Regions from separate parts of the Serratia sp. K1WW1 genome, predicted to be linked through region 2. Evidence: predicted binding sites of a transcription regulator. Region 2 holds the regulator's gene; each other region holds the start of a gene.

Region 1 (3,138 bases), 2.3 Mb from region 2:
GGCGAGATGGTGCAAACCACGGCTCATCAGTCCGTAATCAATATCCTGGGTTGCATGGGCATGAAACACCTCATCCAGACAGGTGATCGGATTGATTTCGTCATACGACAGCGGCAGTGAGGAAGAGGCCTGTAAAACTAAAGCGTCTCTATTGCGGATGCCTTCACCGGTTTCCTGGCAGCGTGCCGCAATGGGCTTATAACCCGCCACTGAGCGACCTTGCGCGGCGAAAGCCTGCAATAAACCGCGGGAAACCACAGTCTTACCTACGTCGGTATCCGTGCCTGTAACAAATAAACGCTTTAACATGAATAGATTGCCTTGAAGTGCCTCGTTAACCTAAAAAATCGCCGTAAATCACGACGAGAGTCGTCCTACGGGAAAAGTCTAGGGGATGCAACTCAACGGGGGCTTGAGGTAGCTCAATCTTTTGGCGGTAAATAATAAGAAATTCTGATAAGAATAACTTATGTCAACCTTGGAGCAACTTCACCAACAACGAACCGTTATACATGGCTTCTTTCACCAGTGCGGCTCCCGGCATGGTGCCTTGGTTGAAGAACTGGGTGGATCCAACTTGAACATGCTCGCTGTACGCAGGCAAGGATTGCTGACGGATGCAGGAAGCAATCGCCGGATGCAGGATTTCTGCGGCACGGTTCAACGGTGAACCTACCAGGATTTTTTCCGGGTTGAACAGGTTGACCATGATCGCCACGATGCGCCCGACGCTGTGCCCGACGCCAAGAATAATATCTTTGGCTAACTGATCGCCAGCCAAAGCCGCATCGCACAGCGATTCCACGGTCAATGGCGCGCCGTGCAGCATGGAAGACATCGAGCCACCCAAACGTTGCTGGGCAATTTCTAGCATGTTTTCAATACTGGCGACCGTTTCCAGGCAACCATGGTTGCCGCAATAGCAGCGTTTACCGTACGGATCGACCTGTGTGTGACCTATCTCCACCACGCTGCTGCTGCCCGCGTGCAGTACGCGTCCGTTAGTGATCACCCCTGCGCCGACGTTATGATCGATGACGACCTGAATGACGTTATGGCTGCCACGGGATGCGCCATACAGCGCCTCTGCCATCGTCCAGGCGCAGATATCATGCTGAACATAAACCGGCAGGCCCGTCAGTGCCTCTAGCGCTGGTCCCAACGCCATTTCGTTGACGTCATAAAACGGCATGCGGTGAACAATACCCGCGGCGGTATCAATCATGCCGGGCAGCGTAATGGCGATGGCGGTTAAACGTTCCAGTTTGCTTTGGTGGCGGATAAAGAACTGCTCTACTTCACTAACGATGCGCTGTAATAAATACTCGGGATGTTCGGCTTTTAACGGCAGCAGTTCTTCAACCACCATCTTGCTACTGAGATCGCGCAGCGCCAAGGTAATGGTGCCACGGCTGATACGTGCAGAGAGGTAATGCCAGGCTTCGGTGTCCAGCACCAAGCCAACGGCCGGTCGGCCACGGCTTCCCACTTCCTGATATTCGGTTTCTTTAACCAGATGCGCTTCGAGCAGCTCACGCACTATCTTGGTGATACTGGCAGGCGCCAGCTGTGCCCGCTTGGATAATTCGATGCGCGAAATCGGCCCCAGCCGATCTATCAGCCGGTAAACTGCCCCTGCATTGGTTTGCTTGATCTGATCAATATGCCCAGGCTGCCCATCCGCAATCACACACCCGCTCCTGCTATTTTTCGCGCTTCTAAATAAAGATTAGGGGCTATGGTGGGGCTTTTGGAATACAGCGTCAACTATTTGATTCGTTATGTGATTAACAGCACAAATTCACCGAGCTTTCCGGCAAAAACGCCTCTTATTTACCCAGCTTTGGGCTCGAGCATCAGCACCATTAACGCCTTGGCCGCTGCCGTTAACGGCCTGCTGCGATGATGCACCAACCAGACCTCTGTCATCGCCTCCGGCTCGGCTAAGGGGAGATAGGTCACCCCATCGATCTTCACTCTGCCAAATGACATCGGCAAAATGGAAATCCCCAACCCTGCCGCGACCAGACCGATAATAGTCATCGCCTCCCCCACTTCTTGCGTGATGTAAGGGGCGATCCCGGCATTCGCCAGTAAAGCCAGAATTTCGTCGTACAACGCGGTGCCCACTTCGCGGGAAAAGAACACGAAGGGTTCCTGGGCCAAATCGCTGAAACGCAGCGTGCCTGGTGCCTTTAGGGTTAACGGGTGGCCATTCGGCACCACGGCAAGCAAGGGCTCGCGTAATAACAACTGATGCTGCAGCGCATCCGGCAGGCGGGTATTGCGCATCACGCCCAGATCAAGGTCACCGTTGAGCAGCGGCTCAAGCTGTTGCTTGGTGTTCACCTCGCGCATTTTGATATGCACATCCGGTGATAACTGGCGAAAGGCTCGCAAGCTACGGGAAACCACGCTGATAAACGGAGCCGAAGAGGTAAAACCAATCGTCAGTTCACCCAGTTCGCCACGCTCCAGGCGCGCCGCCTTCTCTGCTGCCCGATTGACCTGGGCAAGCACCTGATAGGCTTCTTTCAAGAACATCTCACCCGCCTGGGTCAGGCTGACGTTACGGTTATTGCGCGCCAGCAAACGCGCACCCACCATATCCTCGAGTGCCTGGATCTGTTGGCTAAGGGGGGGTTGGGAAATCCGTAGCCGCTCCGCCGCCCGGCCAAAATGCAGTTCTTCAGCGACGGCCACAAAGTAACGCAAATGTCTGAGCTCGATATTCATACTTTAAACGTCTTAATTAGGATGATTAATATATTAGACAAAAAACTGGCCGCTCCCTATGATTTTGTGACTCAAGACGTATTTTTTATCTCCCGAACCCGGTAAGGAACAGCTGTGACAACCGCTTCGCGTTCTGCGGCCAGTACGCCAAAAACGCTGCCTGCCCCTGACAGTGCCCCAACAACCAAACGCACCACACTGAATAAACTCCCCTACATCGAACGCGGTACACCGCAGTTTATGCGCGTGACCTTGGCGCTGTTCTCTGCCGGGCTGGCTACCTTTGCGTTGCTGTACTGTGTGCAACCGATCTTGCCGGTGCTTTCGCAAGATTTTGGCATCTCCCCAGCGGAGAGCAGCCTTTCCCTCTCCTTCTCCACTGGGATGTTGGCCATCGGCTTG
Region 2 (3,138 bases):
CGCCCTGACGGTATTACCGGAACTGGTCGAAGCCTTTAAACAGCCGTTTCCGCAGGCCAATCTCCTAATCCGTGAAGCGCAGCTTTCTACGCTACTGCCAGCATTGCGCGAAGGCCGCCTGGATTTTGCCGTGGGTACCGTCAGCCCGGAACTTCCTCTGGAGGATCTGGTGCGTGAACCGCTGTTCAACGCCTCTTTTTGCATTATCGCACGCCAGGGGCACCCACTGGCGCAGGCCACCTCGCTGGACGAACTGCGTGAGGCCAAGTGGTTATTACCGGAAACCGATATGGGTTATTACCAGCAGTTGCGTGCGGTATTAGGCACCTTCTATCAGCAATTGAGCCGTTCGCCCATTCGCTCGGACTCGGTGACCTGTGGCTTGAATATGGTGCTGGAGGCGGATTATCTGACTATCGTGGCGCGGGCGATGAGTGCACCGTTCCATTTGCAGCATCGGCTGGTGGCATTGCCTATCGACACCTTGCCACAAGCGCAATATTGCGTGCTGTATTCACAGAAATCGCCGCTAACCGTGACGGCACGGCGATTTCTTGATTTATTGCGTGCACACTGCCTGCGCTACCCTTGGTAGGATCAGGCCACTTCGCGGATTTCGAAGCTGTGGGTAATGCTGGCGGCTTTACCCAGCATCAAGGAGACGGAGCAGTATTTCTCGGCAGAAAGATCCACCGCACGCTCGACAATCTTATCGGTCAGCCCTTTGCCGGTGACGATAAAATGCAGATTGATATGGGTAAACAGACGCGGTGCTTCTTCACGACGCTCGGAGGTCAGTTTTACCTCACAGTCACGCACATCGTTACGCCCTTTTTGCAGGATCGACACCACATCGATGGCGCTACAGCCGCCGACGGACATCAACACCATTTCCATCGGGCTTGGCGCTTTATCGCCTGCGTTGCCATCCATCAGAACCTGGTGACCAGACGCAGACTCACCCAGGAATGTCAGCCCTTCTACCCACTTAACTCTTGCCTGCATGTTACACACTCCGGTTAATTTCTTAAAAACAGGGTACGCTTTCGCATACATTCTGGCAACGTAACCTGACGCTAATCATGCTGAAGCGAGACAACACAAGACACCCGCCTCACTCTGTGCTACAAACAGAGCCGCAATAACTCTTTCCAGGTCACCGATTTCAGGGATATGTCCAAGGAAAGGCCCCTATATTGGTTTGTTAACAGAATGTAGCTTGCAGCTCTCCCTGCAAGTTAATATGCTAGAGCACAAGCGTATTTCTATAACACGCCTCAAAACCTGTTGATAGCCACAATTAAAACACCGGGCTATAAGCACGTTTTACAGGGAACTCTGACCCCTGTGATACAAGGCAGCGATAACAACAGAGGATAACAGCGAATGGTTCTCGGCAAACCGCAAACAGACCCGACTCTCGAATGGTTCCTGTCTCATTGCCATATCCACAAATATCCATCGAAGAGTACGCTTATTCACCAAGGTGAAAAGGCCGAAACGCTTTACTACATCGTCAAAGGCTCCGTCGCGGTGCTGATTAAAGATGAAGAAGGCAAAGAGATGATCCTGTCCTACCTTAACCAGGGGGATTTCATCGGCGAGCTAGGATTATTTGAAGAAGGCCAGGAGCGTAGCGCCTGGGTACGGGCCAAAACCGCCTGTGAAGTGGCTGAAATTTCCTACAAGAAATTCCGCCAGTTGATCCAGGTTAACCCGGATATCCTGATGCGCCTGTCCGCACAGATGGCTAACCGCCTGCAAGTCACCTCAGAGAAAGTGGGTAACCTCGCCTTCCTTGACGTTACCGGCCGCATTGCACAGACCTTGCTGAACCTGGCAAAACAGCCTGATGCCATGACTCACCCAGACGGCATGCAGATCAAAATCACCCGCCAGGAAATTGGCCAAATCGTCGGTTGCTCACGTGAAACCGTCGGTCGTATTTTGAAAATGCTCGAAGATCAAAACCTGATCTCCGCGCACGGCAAAACCATTGTCGTGTACGGTACGCGTTAATCCCCAGAGAAACGGTGCAGCAATGCGCCGTTTCTTTACCTGCTGAATAGCCAACCATGTGGCGCCGCCTGATCTACCACCCGGAAGTCAACTACGCACTGCGGCAAACGCTGGTGTTGTGCCTGCCGGTGGCGTTTGGTTTGCTGATTGGCAACCTGCAACTCGGCATGCTGTTCTCGTTGGTGCCCGCCTGCTGCAACATTGCCGGGCTGGATACGCCACACAAACGCTTTTTCAAACGCCTGGTCGTGGGCGGCTCCCTGTTCGCACTCAGTAGCCTTCTGCTGCAACAAGCCTTGCTGTGGGATCTGCCGTTACCCTTGCTGATGCTGGCAATGGCGCTGTTGCTCGGCGTAAGCGGTGAGATCAGCCCGCTGCACGCACGCCTGCTACCAGCCGCATTGGTCGCCGCCATCTTTTCCCTCAGCATGGTAGGCACCGTGCCAATCTGGCATGCCCCTTTGCTGTATATCGTCGGCACCGCCTGGTACGGGCTGTTTACCTGGGCCTGGTTCAAGCTGTGGAAAGAGCAGCCGATGCGCGAATCTCTAAGCCAGCTGTATATGCAGCTGGCCGACTATTTTGAAGCCAAATACTCATTACTGACGCAGCACACCGATCCTGAAACTGCCCTGCCGCCGCTGTTGCAACGCCAGCAGAAAGTGATGGACCTGATCAGTCTGCTATACCAACAGCTTAATTTCCTGCCCCATGCCAATAACCTGGAGCAAAAGCGCCTGCGACGTACGTTTCAGGTGGCGCTCGATTTGCAAGAGCACATCACCGTCAGCCTGCATCTGCCGGAAGAAGTGCAAAAGCTGGTGGAGCAAAGCCAGGCCGAAGCGATTATCCGCCGCAACGCCCAGGTGATCGCCACGCGCCTGCGCGTTGTGGCCGACGATATTCTCTATCATCGGCACTCTGCGCGTTTCAGCATGAAGAATGAGCTGGCGGCGCTGGAAAAAGTGGCCTCACAGCATGCCGATAACCCGGTTGGGCAGTTCTGCTATTACCACTTCAGCCGCATCGCGCGCCTGCTACGCACTCAGCACCCACTTTACCGCCGCAATCTGATGGCCAATCAGTCACGCCTGCCTTTCTGGCCTGCGGTGGTGAGCT
Region 3 (3,138 bases), 2.2 Mb from region 2:
GGTGCGATCCTGATCCGGGATCGAGATAGAGCGGTTTTGTGCCGGGACCGGGCTATCGTCAAAGGCGATACCGCCACGGAAGGTCCAGTTATCGTCGTAGAAGTAGGTAGTACCCAGCGCGATACGGTAAGCGTCACGGAAGCCTTCATGCTTCTGGAACAGGGTGTTGCCGTTGCTGTCGGTCGCTTTCAGCTCCTGGAACTGGCTCCAGCTGGTGTAGGCCATGCTGTAGTGGATCGCCCACTGCGGTGCCACTTTGTTATACCCGGAAACTTCCCACATTTCTGGCAGATTCAGGGTCAGAGAACCTGGGACGTTGTTGCCGTCGGTTCCCGTTGGCAGGCCGAGTTTCCCGAGCAGAGGATTAAAGGCAGAAGGCAGGCTGCTTCTGTAATCACCGTCAAAGTCGATTTTCACTTCAGAACGGTAGGTAAAGCCGTAGCGGTTGTTTTCATCCACTTCATACAGCACGCCCGCGTTCCAGCCATAGCCCCATTTATTACCTTCCAGATGAGAAATCTGGGTATCAGCAGGGATTTGAGCTACCTGGCCAGCCAGCGCCGGAGGCAGTTGTCCTGAACCGGCGATCAGCAGCGGTAAATCACCGGCGTAGCGATCGATTTTGGCTTTGGCATACACCGCATCAAAGCCCAGACCGAAGCTGAAGTGTTGGTTCAGACGGTAAGCGGCACTCAGGTTGATATTGGCGGTAGTCAGGTCTGTAGTCCCGCCGACGGAGCCAGCGGTGTAGCCTTCATTGTATTCGGTGGCCAGGCCATAGTTGCTGGTCACGGAAGCGCCGACGGCCCATTGGTCATTCAGCGGTTGAATGTAGTGCAGGTTGGGTACCCAGGCGGTCGGGGCAATGTTCTTCGCATCCAGGCTGCGGCCTGAAGGTGAGGTGCCGGTAATGTTAACGTCTGGGTCAATAAAAACGGCGCCCGCAGTAAGAGAAGGGCGGTCAAACATCATCATGGTTGCCGGGTTACGGCTTGCTGAGGCAGCGGTATCCGCCATTGCGCCTTCGCCAGAATAGGCTCGCCCTAAACCAGCCGCCGAAAACTCGTTCAGCTGGAATCCTGCGGCATACACGTTCGAAGAAATAATTGCCACTGCAGCTGCGAGAGCTGATTTAGTGAATAGGTTTTTCTGGCTCATGACCAAAACCTCATTTTATGTGTTTATTATTTAAACAATGTTACACAAGGTAACATGGAGCGCGCGATTGTAGGGTCCGTTATCAATCTGACAAATCAGACCAGTGGCTGAATTATAGGTCCGACCTGTTAAGATGTTGCAAGTTTGTTTTTGAAATATTTCCAAATTGATATCAGAAAAGAGATCCACATAACAAAAAATGACCTGCATATAACAAAACTCTTATGTTTTTTTACCGCAGGGCGATTTAGTTATGTGATTTCCGTCACTTAAAATGCTTACAAAAAGTAAGGCTAGTGATTGGCAAGCCCGAGGAGTAAAATAAACACAGAATTTTGTTTATTTGCGCCAGATCATAAATGGCTATTTGGGCGAGCTTAACCGCGGCCCGTGAGGAGATTTCAACTATGTCAGATGCAATCAATAAATGTAACGCTCAGGAAACTGCGGCCTGCTGCTGTGTCGATGTCGGAACCGTGATGGATAACACCGATTGCACCGCTTCCTACAGCCGAGTGTTTGCCAATCAGCAAGATGCAGAGCAAACCCTGGCAGCACTGACTGAAAAGGCGCGCGGCGTGGAGTCCGATCCTTGTGACATCAGCAGTAGCATTAAACCGGTTGACGGCGGCGTGCAACTGGATGTGGATTTCACCTTCTCTTGCCAGGCAGAAACCATGATCTTCCAGCTCGGCCTGCGTTAATCCTGACCCGATCCCGTAGGGGCGTAATATGCGCCCCTGCTGGTATCCGCACCGCTTTACCCCCTACCAGAAAGTTGCTCCCGCTCTCAGTTTTCACTTCTGCCGGTTTGCCAAATGTAAACATTTGGTTAACAATGACCTCATCAGGTCAGACCTCTTTTTGTCCGTTGTGTTGACGGCCTCTCTTCAGGAGCGTTTATGAGTAAGGCATTGCCGCTGGTTACCCGTCTCGGCGACCGTATCGCCATCGTTCAAGGGCTGCGCACCCCTTTCGCCAAGCAGGCTACCGCTTATCACGGTATACCTGCGGTCGATCTTGGCAAGACTGCGGTGAGCGAGCTGCTGGCGCGTAGCGGCATCGATCCCGCCCTGATCGAACAACTGGTATTTGGCCAGGTGGTGCAAATGCCTGAAGCGCCGAACATTGCGCGGGAAATTGTGCTTGGCACCGGCATGAGCGTGCACACCGATGCCTATAGCGTTTCACGTGCCTGTGCTACCAGCTTCCAGGCGATTGCCAACGTGGCGGAAAGTATCATGGCTGGCAGCATCAGTGTTGGCATTGCCGGTGGGGCGGATTCTTCTTCCGTGCTGCCGATTGGCGTTAGCAAAGCGCTGGCTCGCACGTTGGTGGACGTTAACAAGGCCCGCACGCTGTCGCAGCGCCTGAAGCTGTTCAGCAAGCTTAAGTTCCGCGATCTGATGCCGGTGCCGCCCGCCGTTGCAGAATACTCTACCGGTCTGCGCATGGGGGATACCGCCGAACAAATGGCGAAAACCCACGGCATTACTCGCGAGCAGCAGGATGCTTTGGCACACCGCTCGCATCAACTGGCTGCCAAAGCCTGGGAGCAGGGGCTGTTGCGCGATGAAGTAATGACCGCCTATGTGCCACCGTATAAAACCCCGCTGGCCGAAGATAACAACGTCCGCAAAGATTCCAGCCTGGAGTCATATGCCCGTTTGAAACCGGCATTCGATCGCCGCCACGGTACCGTCACGGCCGCCAACAGTACGCCGCTGACCGATGGTGCGGCGGCGGTGCTGATGATGAGCGAGTCCCGTGCGAAAGAACTCGGCCTGGAGCCTCTGGGCTACCTGCGCAGCTTCGCCTTTGCCGCCATTGATGTGTGGGAAGATATGCTGCTCGGCCCTTCCTATGCCACCCCCTTGGCGCTGGATCGTGCCGGTATTACCCTGGCCGACCTGACCCTGATCGATATGCACGAAGCCTTTGCGGCACAAACGCTGGCCAACCTGAAAATGTTCGCCAGCA
Region 4 (3,138 bases), 1.6 Mb from region 2:
CCCTGGCTACGCAGATAGTCTTCGTAGTTGCCGGTAAAGTCGATCACCTTGCTCGGCGTCATTTCCAGAACGCGTGTAGCCAGCGAGCTAACAAACTCACGGTCGTGGGAAACGAAGATCAGGGTACCTTCATACATTTCCAACGCCATGTTCAGTGACTCGATGGATTCCATATCCATGTGGTTGGTTGGTTCATCCATGATCAGGATGTTCGGGCGCTGCATCATGATCTTGCCGAACAGCATACGGCCCTTCTCACCACCGGACAGCACTTTTACGCGCTTCTTGATATCGTCCTGGCTGAACAACAGGCGGCCAAGAATGCTGCGTACCGCCTGCTCATCGTCCTTTTCCTGCTTCCACTGGCTCATCCAGTCGAACACGCTCAGGGTTTCATCGAACTCGTATTCGTGATCCTGTGCGTAGTAACCGATCTTGGCGTTTTCAGACCATTTCACCGTGCCGTTATCCGGCTGCAGGTCACCCACCAGCGTTTTCAGCAGGGTAGATTTACCGATACCGTTGGCACCCAGGATCGCCACCTTCTCGCCCACTTCAACCATCAGGTTGAGTTTGCTGAACAGCGGGCCGTTGTCGAAACCTTTGGCCAGCGCTTCCACTTCCAGCGCGTTACGGAACAGCTTCTTGTCCTGTTCAAAACGGATGAACGGGTTCTGACGGCTGGAGGCTTTCACCTCTTCCAGCTGGATCTTGTCGATCTGGCGGGCACGAGAGGTAGCCTGCTTGGATTTTGAGGCGTTGGCGCTGAAGCGGCTAACGAAGGACTGCAATTCGTTAATCTGCGCCTTCTTCTTGGCGTTATCAGACATCAGGCGCTCACGAGCCTGGGTAGCCGCCGTCATGTATTCGTCGTAGTTGCCTGGGTAGACACGTAGTTCGCCGTAGTCCAGATCCGCCATGTGAGTACAAACCATGTTCAGGAAGTGACGGTCGTGCGAAATGATGATCATGGTGCTGTTACGTTCGTTCAGCACCTGCTCCAGCCAACGAATGGTATCGATGTCCAGGTTGTTCGTTGGTTCGTCGAGCAGCAGGATTTCCGGATCGGAGAACAGCGCCTGAGCCAACAGGACACGCAGTTTGAAGCCGGGAGCGATCTCGCTCATCGGGCCATAATGCTGTTCTACCGGAATACCTACGCCGAGCAGCAACTCACCGGCACGTGCTTCTGCGGTGTAGCCGTCCATCTCGCCATAGGCTACTTCCAGATCGGCCACTTTATAACCGTCTTCTTCGCTCATCTCCGCCATGGCGTAGATGCGGTCACGCTCTTCCTTCACCGCCCACAGTTCGGTGTGGCCCATGATCACGGTGTCCAGCACGCTGAACTGTTCAAAAGCGAACTGATCCTGGCGCAGTTTACCCAGGCGCTCATTCGGATCCAGGAACACGTTACCGCCGCTCGGTGCCAGATCGCCACCGAGGATTTTCATGAACGTCGATTTACCGCAGCCGTTGGCTCCGATCAGACCATAGCGGTTACCGCCGCCAAATTTGACAGAGATGTTTTCAAACAACGGCTTACTGCCGAACTGCATAGTGATGTTGTTAGTGCTTAACACAGCGCTCGCTCTTAATTTGATAGGGAATGTGATTTGGCGCGCATTATGCCATAACGGCGGTCAGATATCGCGAGGATTTTTGGTTGATATTTGAGCGCAGGTAAACGTTAACCGACATGCGTACAATAACCACACAAATTACAATGTCATTGCGGCGCTTATCTTTGATTATTAGTCTGTCCCTAGCAGAGCAGACTAATCGGGCGCAGCATGCAGCGCCCCTACAAGGTGTAGCTGGTTAAAGAATGTTGCAGGTAAGCTTATATTTATAATTTATCTACTCGAATAATAACTCCGCATCTGCAAAACCATAAAAATAATGATCCAAGGTATTTGAGGTTCCACTGCTGGTAAATTCATTAGCGATACTTTTAATCGCTCCCATGCAGGCAAGCATTGGGCATACGCCCAGACTCACTCTGGATGCTCCCGCATTAAAAAGTTTATTAATATCAGGGCTTCGTGGCATCGTCATGATATTAATGGGGCCTTGAATTTCCTGCTTCAACCGGTTCAATAACAGCAGATCATCAACACCAGGAATGAAAACCATATCAGCACCGGAACCAAGGTAATGATTAGCTCTTTCAACAGTCACCTCGAAGGTGGTTTTATTATTGGCCTCATTCACTAAATAAGTATCGATACGAGCATTAATCCATATTGGGATGTTTGAGTCCGTAGCTGCCTTTCTCGCGGCCACCAGCCGCGCACATTGCTCATCAACGCTGAACAGTCTTGTCGGTCTGATTCCATGGCTGTTATCTTCTATGTTAATGCCGACCACGCCAGCACAGATGACTCTTTGCACGTAAGCATAAACCTCAGCATCATTGATGCCATAGCCAGATTCAATATCCGCTGTAACAGGAATAGATACGGCATCCACTATCGATGATATTTGCTGCAACACCAGATCTGGGCTTATTTTCTGCGCATCTTTAAAACCATGACTGTATGCAATCCCCCCGCTTGTCGTTCCTAAAGCTAAAAATCCCTCTTTGGCGAAAATCTTGGCACTGGCAATATCCCAGGCATTGGCTAACAGAAAGTGACCTTTCTCGTTTAGCATTCTAAAATCTGAGGTTAACCTTAATTGTCTATTCATAGTAATTTTCTCGTTTGGTTAGATAAAATGAATATACAGCGGCCAAACGAGGATCTCTGGCGAAATACGGACATGTATTCTCTGCTAGAACTGGAAAGCGCGACAACATGCTTGAAGTTCTCCTCTCAGATCCGTATTTCACACCTTAAATTTTCAGCGCTTGCTCATGCAACATCGCAATAAATGCCCGTGAAGCGGCGCTGCGGTAGCCCTCTTTGCGTTGCAACACCACGGCATGGCGTTCGGGCATGGGAACCGACAGCTTGATAGGCAGCAGCAGCGGATTACTCCGCGCTATGGCCTGCGGCAGAATGGTCGCGAGCTGGCCGTGGCGCACAATCTCGACGATGGCGCTAATCGCATTCGCCTCCATGGCAACCTGAGGATGGATCGCGTGCTGCTGGCAATATTCGTCCACGTAATGACGCGTGGCGAAGTCACCGTTGA

The links. Region 2 encodes CRP, which controls carbon source genes, mostly activating them, when cyclic AMP is high. Its sites were predicted from a motif close to ATGTGANNNNNNTCACAT; they were not measured.
Region 1: the regulator CRP is predicted to act here: its motif matches at 1,782-1,799, upstream of mlc (sugar metabolism global transcriptional regulator Mlc).
Region 3: the regulator CRP is predicted to act here: its motif matches at 1,412-1,429, upstream of ACX9GU_RS08175 (YfcZ/YiiS family protein).
Region 4: the regulator CRP is predicted to act here: its motif matches at 1,610-1,627, upstream of ACX9GU_RS18025 (ABC-F family ATPase).

What each region holds. Positions count from the first base shown of each region.
Region 1 covers NZ_CM147697.1:3,231,400-3,234,537, forward strand. Annotated here, with positions in the region: gene bioD (dethiobiotin synthase) at 1-309, opposite strand, end outside; gene mlc (sugar metabolism global transcriptional regulator Mlc) at 473-1,690, opposite strand; gene ACX9GU_RS14580 (LysR family transcriptional regulator) at 1,834-2,736, opposite strand; gene ACX9GU_RS14585 (MFS transporter) at 2,851-3,138, shown strand, end outside.
Region 2 covers NZ_CM147697.1:5,557,856-5,560,993, forward strand. Annotated here, with positions in the region: gene ACX9GU_RS25315 (LysR substrate-binding domain-containing protein) at 1-595, shown strand, start outside; gene ACX9GU_RS25320 (OsmC family protein) at 598-1,005, opposite strand; gene crp (cAMP-activated global transcriptional regulator CRP) at 1,387-2,019, shown strand; gene ACX9GU_RS25330 (YccS/YhfK family putative transporter) at 2,076-3,138, shown strand, end outside.
Region 3 covers NZ_CM147697.1:1,783,213-1,786,350, forward strand. Annotated here, with positions in the region: gene fadL (long-chain fatty acid transporter FadL) at 1-1,158, opposite strand, end outside; gene ACX9GU_RS08175 (YfcZ/YiiS family protein) at 1,566-1,862, shown strand; gene fadI (acetyl-CoA C-acyltransferase FadI) at 2,061-3,138, shown strand, end outside.
Region 4 covers NZ_CM147697.1:3,996,734-3,999,871, forward strand. Annotated here, with positions in the region: gene ACX9GU_RS18025 (ABC-F family ATPase) at 1-1,583, opposite strand, end outside; gene ACX9GU_RS18030 (isocitrate lyase/PEP mutase family protein) at 1,861-2,691, opposite strand; gene cynR (transcriptional regulator CynR) at 2,837-3,138, opposite strand, start outside.